Regions from separate parts of the Cytobacillus oceanisediminis genome, predicted to be linked through region 2. Evidence: riboswitches for the same ligand, from Rfam matches in the RefSeq annotation. Region 2 holds a riboswitch; the other holds the start of a gene.
What was found. Region 2 has a riboswitch for cobalamin ahead of IRB79_RS19550 (ribonucleoside-diphosphate reductase subunit alpha). Riboswitches for the same ligand answer to the same signal wherever they lie in the genome.

Region 1 (4,220 bases), 1.9 Mb from region 2:
ATCCGCCAGTAACTTGCTGAACGCTTAGCATGATTAACCACTTCTTTCTGAACTGAGATATGCCTTCGGAACAAGTAAAAACCGCTTGTTCCTGCGAAGATAATCCAAGGAAGCTTTCCCCTTGGTGCTCCCCCTTGAATGGGTGTACGCTTGCGCTGGACAGTTATCGAAGTTCAAAGTTTATTCTTTCTTTTAATTAAAATAATGGCAAACGTAGGCGCGCCGATTATCGCTGTAATCACACCGATTGGAAGCTCGGTAGGTGCAATGATCGTCCGTGAAACCAGATCGGCAATAATAAGAAAACCTGCACCCATCAGAATGGATAGCGGCAATAGGTGCCTATGATCCGGTCCCCATAACAGCCTGGTCAGATGAGGGATCACAAGCCCGACAAATCCTATCGTTCCAGACACAGCAACAGCTGCACCCGTTAAGATGGAACCCGCTATCAGGACCATCATTTTTCTCTTCTGAACGTCCACCCCTATATGCTGGGCCTTTTCTTCTCCGAAACTCATGGCATTAAGCTCCTTGCTGTTCACTAAAAGAAGGAGGGCACCTATCACAAAAAACGGAAGGATAATATTAATATACGCCCAGCCTCTCATAGATACACTGCCAAGAAGCCAGCCAATAATCTGTCTAAGCTCCTCTCCAGTCAGGGCAATCATCAGAGAAATTAGGGCGCCAAGAAAAGAACTGAAGATGATGCCTGTTAAAATAATCGTTTCCACTTTCATGGATCTTTCAATATTTCTGGCAAATAGTAAAACGGCAAAAATGGTTAAAAAGGAAAATAAGATGCTGAATAAAGGCAGTGTAAACATTCCTGCAAACGGAATGGATAATCCTAAGAACAATGTTAAAACAGCACCGAGTGAAGCCCCGGAAGAAACTCCAATTGTATATGGATCTGCCAGCGGGTTTCTTAATAAACCTTGAAAGGCGGCTCCCGCAATTGCAAGAGACGCCCCTACTAAGCCAGCCAGCAATACGCGCGGCAGGCGAATATTCATAATGATATTTGAATGCATAGCATCCGTGTTTCCCAATGAAATAAAAGGAAAAATCTCAGCGCTTAATACTCTGAAAATCGTCATGGGGTGAACAGACACTGTTCCAATTGAAATCCCCATCAGCATGGCACAAAGCAGGAAAGCTGCTGCTGTTATATAAGCTAAAAATTTATTATTTAAATACGTCCGGATATACTGCTTTTGCAAGTTCCTCGACTCCTTCAATAATACGAGGGCCAGAGCGGGTTACCATATCGGAATCAACATCGGCAACCTGCTTATTTTTCACTGCGGTTATATCCTGCCAGCCATCCCTGCTCATTACATTGCCAACAGCATCTTCAGTGTAATAGCCATGAGTTGTGATGATTACATCCGGATTCCGTTCGATAATCGCTTCCGGATCCATCTTAGGCCATCCTTCTTCTGTAATGATATTTTCTGCATTAATGGCACTTAACATTTCGTCCATAAATGTTTTTGTACCAGCCGTATAGATTTCAGGAGCAGGTGAAACTTCCACGAATACCGATTTGCGGTCTTCTTCTTTTATGCCCTGAGCTTTTGTTTTAATTTCCTCGAGCTTGCTCTTCATGTCTGAAACGAGCTGCTCTGCTTTATCTTTCTCCCCCGCTGCGGTTCCAACCATTTCAATGGATTCAAAAACCTGATCAAAGCTCTTCGCATCATTGACAACAAGGACGGTCACACCTGCATCCCTTAATTGCTGAAGGCCTGCTTCTGAATTATGTGCGCTTGAAGCGTGCGCAAGGACAAGATCCGGGTTTAAAGAGATGATTTTCTCGACATTAAATTCCATGCCGCCAATCTTTTCTTTTTCTGTAGCTTCGGGCGGGTAGTTATCAAAATCGGAGACTCCGACAACTTCTTCTCCAAGCCCCAATTCAAAGGCAATTTCGGTATTGCTTGGAATCATAGACACGATTCTTTCAGGCTTGGACTCAATGACGATTTCATTATCAAGAGCATCCTTTATCGTTACAGGAAATGCAGTCGCTTCTCCGCCGGCATTCTGCCCTTCCTCAACTTTTTTCTCTTCTTTAGGCTGTTCAGCACTCTCTCCGCAGCCTGCAAGCACTCCTGCAGCCAGAAGCATCGTTAATAAAAATGCATAAAACTTTCTCATACTCAGCAATCCTCCTAGAACTTTCGACAAAATTCGGGTGGTGCCTGTCACCACCTTTAAAATAAAAAAACATCTCCTCGAACGGCAAGGAGATGTTGGTATGGTCATTTATCAATTAGTGCAGAAAGGATGGCCGGACCAAACACCTCCCTATCCTCGTAGGTTTATGGGTGCTTAAGAATCAGGCAGGTCTCCTGGCTCATGGTCAATGCGTTCTGCTCCTTCCCATACATTCATGTACAGTGGATTTGCAGACAGCTTCCATTTACAGTGGCGGGACCGCGCTGGAATTTCACCAGCTTCCCTATTAAGTCTTCAAAAGAGCCTGCTTTTAAAACCCTTTTGGGAAGACACCTGTTCTATGCGGATATAAAATTTTCTACCTCCGATTATACACCATCCCGCAGAAAAAGTAAGAGAAATTTGCTGAATGTTGTAAAAAAGTTCAGAATTCTAACGCGAGTATATTTTCCATTCTCTTGTTTTCTTATCGAACACAACCTTCGCCTCACATGGCTCTTTCACAATGGCTTCATACTCATCATACATATCATCCATATTCGCAAAATCACCAATAATCCAAATAGGAATTTCTATCCGGACCCGATTCTGTTCGATATCCTTGATGGAAAGGACCGCTCCTTCTTTCATAAGAGACTTTAAGGAAAGCAGGACATCTCTGGTAATTGGAGGATACGTCTTTTTCTTTTTAATGCCAAGGAGCGTTTTTTCGACTTTCATCTGTCCCATTTTACCGGGGATTACTTCCCCAAGCATACGGTAAAAATCGTTCAGATCGCGATAATATGTGCGGTTAAACCAGCCATCATCATGGGCAAGGTACACATATCGATTGCTCAGATAATTGTAAAAAGGCGGTTTAAGATGTTCTTTGACATGGCCGAGATAAAGAAGTTCAGCAATTGTCTGGCCGGGAAGCTCATTTACCGCTTCCTCTTCCTCGAAGTCGATCCAGCAAAAATCGCCATAGCCGTATACATCATCCTCAACCAGCCTGCCCAGCTTGTCCCTTGAGACATAATCGAACATCGTGTGAGTATTAAAGTCCCCATGTTCAAAACGATGCTTTAACAACAGCAGATTATTAATAGAATCTGAAAGAGTTTGGGCAAACTCTGCAAACTCAATTCCATAAGTCATCACATACTGATCCTGTTCATTAAGATGGATGTAGATGAGATCACGAATAGCATGATTCCTTCTTTTCAATGACGAAACCTCCGAACCGTTACCCAAATTGGTGTTTTCAAAGAAAAGCGCTGGGCTAGACAGTTAAGAATAGCGCAAGCGCCTCCACAAATTATTAAAAAGACAGCTTCTTTTTGAAACTGCCTGTCAAAACATCCAGTATTTTATTCTCCTATTGTAGCAAAAATGAATGAAAATATCTTTGCTGATGAGAAAAAATTTTAAATAGCAGAATGCCCGGTTTTTTTGAAAATACAGGAAACTATCATGCTGATTCATTCGTCTAACTACATGCAGAGAAAAAATGAAATCTGTTTCTCCATTGTAAGGGTTATTTTTCTTTGTTAGGATAAAAATGTAAAAAGGTAAAGAAACCAGGTGTATACAGATGAACCAGAATAATAGATTCTCAGACCGATTCGATTGGACGTTATGCTTTCTTCTGCTGCTATTTTTCCTCATCAGCTGCATCGCTATTTACAGCGGACAATCCTCCAATCAATATGAAGGGAATTTTGTCATTTCACAAATTAAAAATTATATTGTTGGAGCCGTGATTGTAGCGATAGTCATGTATTTTGACAGCGAGCAAATCCGGAGGCTCACTTGGCTGCTTTATGGTTTAGGCATCCTATTGCTTGTCGGGTTATTCATTGCACCGGAAAGCATTGCACCAGAGCGCAAAGGGGCTACATTGTGGTATATCATTCCTGGACTTGGTTCTGTGCAGCCTTCAGAGTTTGTTAAGGTATTCCTTATCATTGCCCTCAGCAAAATAATCGCTGACCACCATCTGAAATATCAGGCTAAGACCGCAGGCACGGACTTTTTCCTTCTAATCAAAT
Region 2 (4,220 bases):
TTTTATCGCTAAAAAAGCAATTTGTTCATATAGAGTGTCAGCGAATTCTTCTGCTTCTTCGCTTTCCCATGTGATTTTTTTCAGTGCAAGAAGGTGGTGCCATCCAAAAGTCCCTAGTCCAATCGCACGGTACTTTTGGTTTGTAATCTGGCCCTGCGGCACTGGAATACTATTAATATCAATAACATTATCAAGCATTCGCACCTGAATTGGCACAAGCCTTTCAAGGACTCCTTCACTTATGGCCCGTGCAAGATTGATGGATGAAAGATTGCAGACAACGAAGTCTCCTGGCTGTTTTTCGATAATAATTCTCCCATCTCTTGTATATTCTTCAACCCTCTTTGTAACACTTTGGTTTTGTACGATCTCAGTGCACAGGTTGGTACAATAAATCATCCCGCAATGTGTATTGGCATTTTTCCGATTAACTTCATCCCGGTAGAACATGAATGGTGTCCCGGTTTCAAGCTGACTTCTCATGATGGATTTCATTATCTCGATAGCAGGCACTTTTTCCCTTGATAGAATCGGGTTATCTATGCACTCTTTATATTTCTGGCGGAATGAACCTTCGCCTTCTCCTTCGTCATAAAAATCTTCCAGAGAAAAGCCCATTACCTTGCGGACTTCATGGGGATCAAATAAATACCAATACCCGCGGCTTTCCACTTTTTCCATAAACAAATCCGGAATGCAGACACCCGTGAATAAATCATGTGTTCGCTGTCTTTCATCTCCATTGTTAAGCTTTGCATCTAGAAACGAGAAGATATCTTTATGCCAGACATCCAGATAGACGCTTATAGCACCCTGCCTTTGTCCCAGCTGGTCAACACTGACGGCTGTATTATTCAGCTGCTTCATCCAGGGAATCACACCTGAAGATGCACCCTTAAATCCTTTAATATCACTGCCTCTGCTGCGGATTTTCCCCAAATACACTCCGATTCCGCCGCCATTTTTAGACAGTGATGCAATATCGGTATTGCTGTCATATATTGAATCAAGACTGTCATCAACGGTCTCAATGAAACAGCTTGAAAGCTGTCCCCAGTTTTTCCCTGCATTAGCGAGTGTTGGAGTGGCAACAGTCATATACAAACCACTCATTGCCCAGTAAGCTTCTTTAATAAGTTCAAGCCGCTTACCCTTCGGCTCCATTTTCATCAGCACCATGCTGATGATCATGAACCGCTCCTGTGGAAGCTCATAGAGATTTTTCTGTTTGTCCCTGGCAAGATATCGGTCAGCCAGCATTTTTAACCCCAAATATGTAAATAAGCGGTCATTTTCTTTCCTAATAAAATGGGCCAGCTCATTTATTTCATCCTTTGAATACAGATCTAATAAATCCTGTTCATAAATTCCCAAAGCGGTCAGCCGTTCAATTAACGTATAAAAATGTTTGTAGCAATCATCCGGCTGGCATTCTCTGTTTTTTCCAGACTCAATATAGAGCTTCTTAAGAAGCAGGCATGAAGCGGCAAAAGTCCAATCAGGCTCATCAATGCTGATAAATGATAAACAATCCAGTATAAGCTGGTCATACATTGCCTCCGCTCCCAGCTGGCTCATTTCTTCTTTCCTTTTTAATAGCTGCCCAATGCCGAGCTGTGGAAATTCTGTCTTAAGTTCTTCTAAAATTTTTATCGGTTGTATGGTTTGGACCATCTTACTTCCTCCTAAAGGCAAAATAAAAATCCGCCCGGAAAATGAGCGGATCAAACGATAGTATAATAGCAGGAAGAAATGAAAAAACGGCCATTACGCGATCGTTTCATCATCTCAATCCCCGAAGATAAGAAACTTTCGATCGCCCTGGCAGGTCTCCTGGCTTGTGCTTCACTCTACTAAAAGCCCTTCCCATACAAGCGCCATGAAGCGTTTTGTACAGTGGCATGCTTTTTTCGTCTGCACTTACAGTTGCGGGGACAGCTTCGGTTTTACACCGAATTCCCTATTAAGTCCACTTAGGACACCAATCACGATCTATATGTAGTTTTTAATCTTAAAAATATATACTATATATTGTAGACGATTCTATCATACAGAGAAATAGATTACAAATTTTTAATCGTCAATGTTCGAAAAAAGAGCAGGGGGAGATTTCCCTCTGCTCTTTTATTTCTCATTCATGATTTTCCATTTCAATATCATGAGGTACCGGCTCTGGGGTAACCCAAAAAGAATCATATGCAGCATACAATGCCATTACAAGAACGAGGTAAGCAATCGCTGCACCTGCCCATTTTTTCATTATATCAGCCCCTCCAATTAAACATTTTTTTCATTAATTTTTACTCTTTGTAATCGAAGTGCGTTTAAAACGACAGATACGGAGCTGAACGCCATTGCAGCGCCGGCAAGCCAAGGTGCAAGGAACCCTAACGCAGCTACTGGGATGCCAAGTGTATTGTATGCAAATGCCCAGAAAAGATTTTGTTTTATATTCCTTATTGTTTTTTTACTCATTAGGATGGCGTCTGCAATACTATTTAAATCCCCTCTCATTAGAGTGATATCAGCTGCTTCCATCGCAACGTCTGTACCGGTTCCGATCGCCATTCCAATATCAGCTACAGCAAGTGCAGGTGCATCGTTTATGCCATCGCCGACCATGGCGACTTTTTTTCCCTGGTTCTGAAGTTTCTTTACTTCTTCTGCCTTGCCTTCAGGTAAAACCTCTGCAATTGCAGAGTCTATGCCCACTTCCTCAGCTATTGCCTGAGCCGTACGTTTGTTATCTCCCGTAATCATAATGACTTCAATCCCCAGTTTCCTTAAGCGATTGATTGCATCTCTGGAAGTTTCCTTTATTGTATCCGCAACTGCCACGATACCTGCATATTTGCCATCAACCGCGACAAGCATTGCCGTTTTTCCATTTTCCTCAAGTGTTTCCATTTCAAGTTTGGCTGACTGGACATTAACACCGTATTTGTCCATTAATCTTCTTGTACCTATTAGAAGGTCTTTGCCTTCCACTTTTGCTTTAATTCCATACCCGGGAATAGCTTCAAATTCCTCAGGATTAAATAGCGTGATCCCTTTATCCTTTATTCCCTTTACGATCGCTTCAGCCAATGGATGCTCAGACTGTTTCTCCGCTGACCCTACAAGCTGGAGAAATGTCCTCTCTTCAATGTTGCCTTCCGTAATCACATCTGTTAAAACCGGTTTGCCATGTGTAACTGTTCCAGTTTTATCAAGAACGACTGTAGTGATTTCATGTGTGAGCTCCAAGTGCTCTCCGCCTTTAAAAAGTACCCCATATTCCGCTGCCCGGCCGGAACCTGCCATTATAGAGGTTGGCGTCGCAAGACCTAGTGCACATGGACATGCAATCACCAGCACGGCAATCAATTTTTCGAGTGCTTCTGCAAAATCTCCAGGACTTACCCATATATACCACACCAGGAATGTTACCACAGCTATAGTCACAACAATGGGAACAAATATCCCAGAGATTCTGTCTGCCATTCGCTGTATGGGTGCTTTTGAACCTTGCGCTTCTTCAACCACTTTTATAATCTGTGACAGTGCTGTATCTTTGCCAACTTTTGTGGCTTTAATTTTCAGGAAGCCATTTTTGTTAATGGTAGACCCAATAACTGTGTCGCCTGCTGTTTTATCAACAGGTACACTTTCCCCTGTCAGCATGGATTCATCCAAAGCAGACTGCCCTTCGATAATTACACCATCAACCGGAATTTTTTCACCTGGCTTTACATATATGATATCCCCAGCAATAACTTCTTCAAGGGGAATTTCAATTTCTTCCCCTTCCCTTAAGACAGTTGCTGTTTTTGCCTGCAGACCCATAAGCTTTTTAATCGCTTCAGAAGAACGTCCCTTAGCCCGTGCTTCAAACAGCTTGCCTAAGATTATTAATGTTATAAGGATGGCACTTGTTTCGTAATAGAGTTCCACCATATGTGCATTGCTGCCAATTGATAAAATTGATTGGTATAAGCTATAGAAAAAAGCAGCAGAAGTACCGAGTGCAACCAGCACATCCATATTGGCGCTCTTATTTTTTAATGCCTTATATGCCCCGGCATAAAATTGCTTTCCTATGAAAAATTGCACGGGAGCTGCAAGCGCCAGCTGCACCCACGGATTCATAAACATATCGGGAACATAAATAAATGATGTAAACTCGAAATGTCCCACCATGGACCAGAATAAAGGAATGGAAAGAATTAAAGAGAAAATAA

Region 1: another riboswitch for cobalamin. It lies ahead of IRB79_RS02455 (ABC transporter substrate-binding protein); the one in region 2 lies ahead of IRB79_RS19550 (ribonucleoside-diphosphate reductase subunit alpha).

What each region holds. Positions count from the first base shown of each region.
Region 1 covers NZ_CP065511.1:469,409-473,628, reverse strand. Annotated here, with positions in the region: gene IRB79_RS02465 (adenosylcobinamide amidohydrolase) at 1-31, opposite strand, end outside; gene IRB79_RS02460 (FecCD family ABC transporter permease) at 174-1,226, opposite strand; gene IRB79_RS02455 (ABC transporter substrate-binding protein) at 1,192-2,166, opposite strand; cobalamin riboswitch at 2,334-2,539, opposite strand; gene IRB79_RS02450 (hypothetical protein) at 2,620-3,396, opposite strand; gene IRB79_RS02445 (FtsW/RodA/SpoVE family cell cycle protein) at 3,764-4,220, shown strand, end outside.
Region 2 covers NZ_CP065511.1:3,912,407-3,916,626, forward strand. Annotated here, with positions in the region: gene IRB79_RS19550 (ribonucleoside-diphosphate reductase subunit alpha) at 1-1,674, opposite strand, end outside; cobalamin riboswitch at 1,808-2,001, opposite strand; gene IRB79_RS28070 (hypothetical protein) at 2,132-2,260, opposite strand; gene IRB79_RS19555 (heavy metal translocating P-type ATPase) at 2,278-4,220, opposite strand, start outside.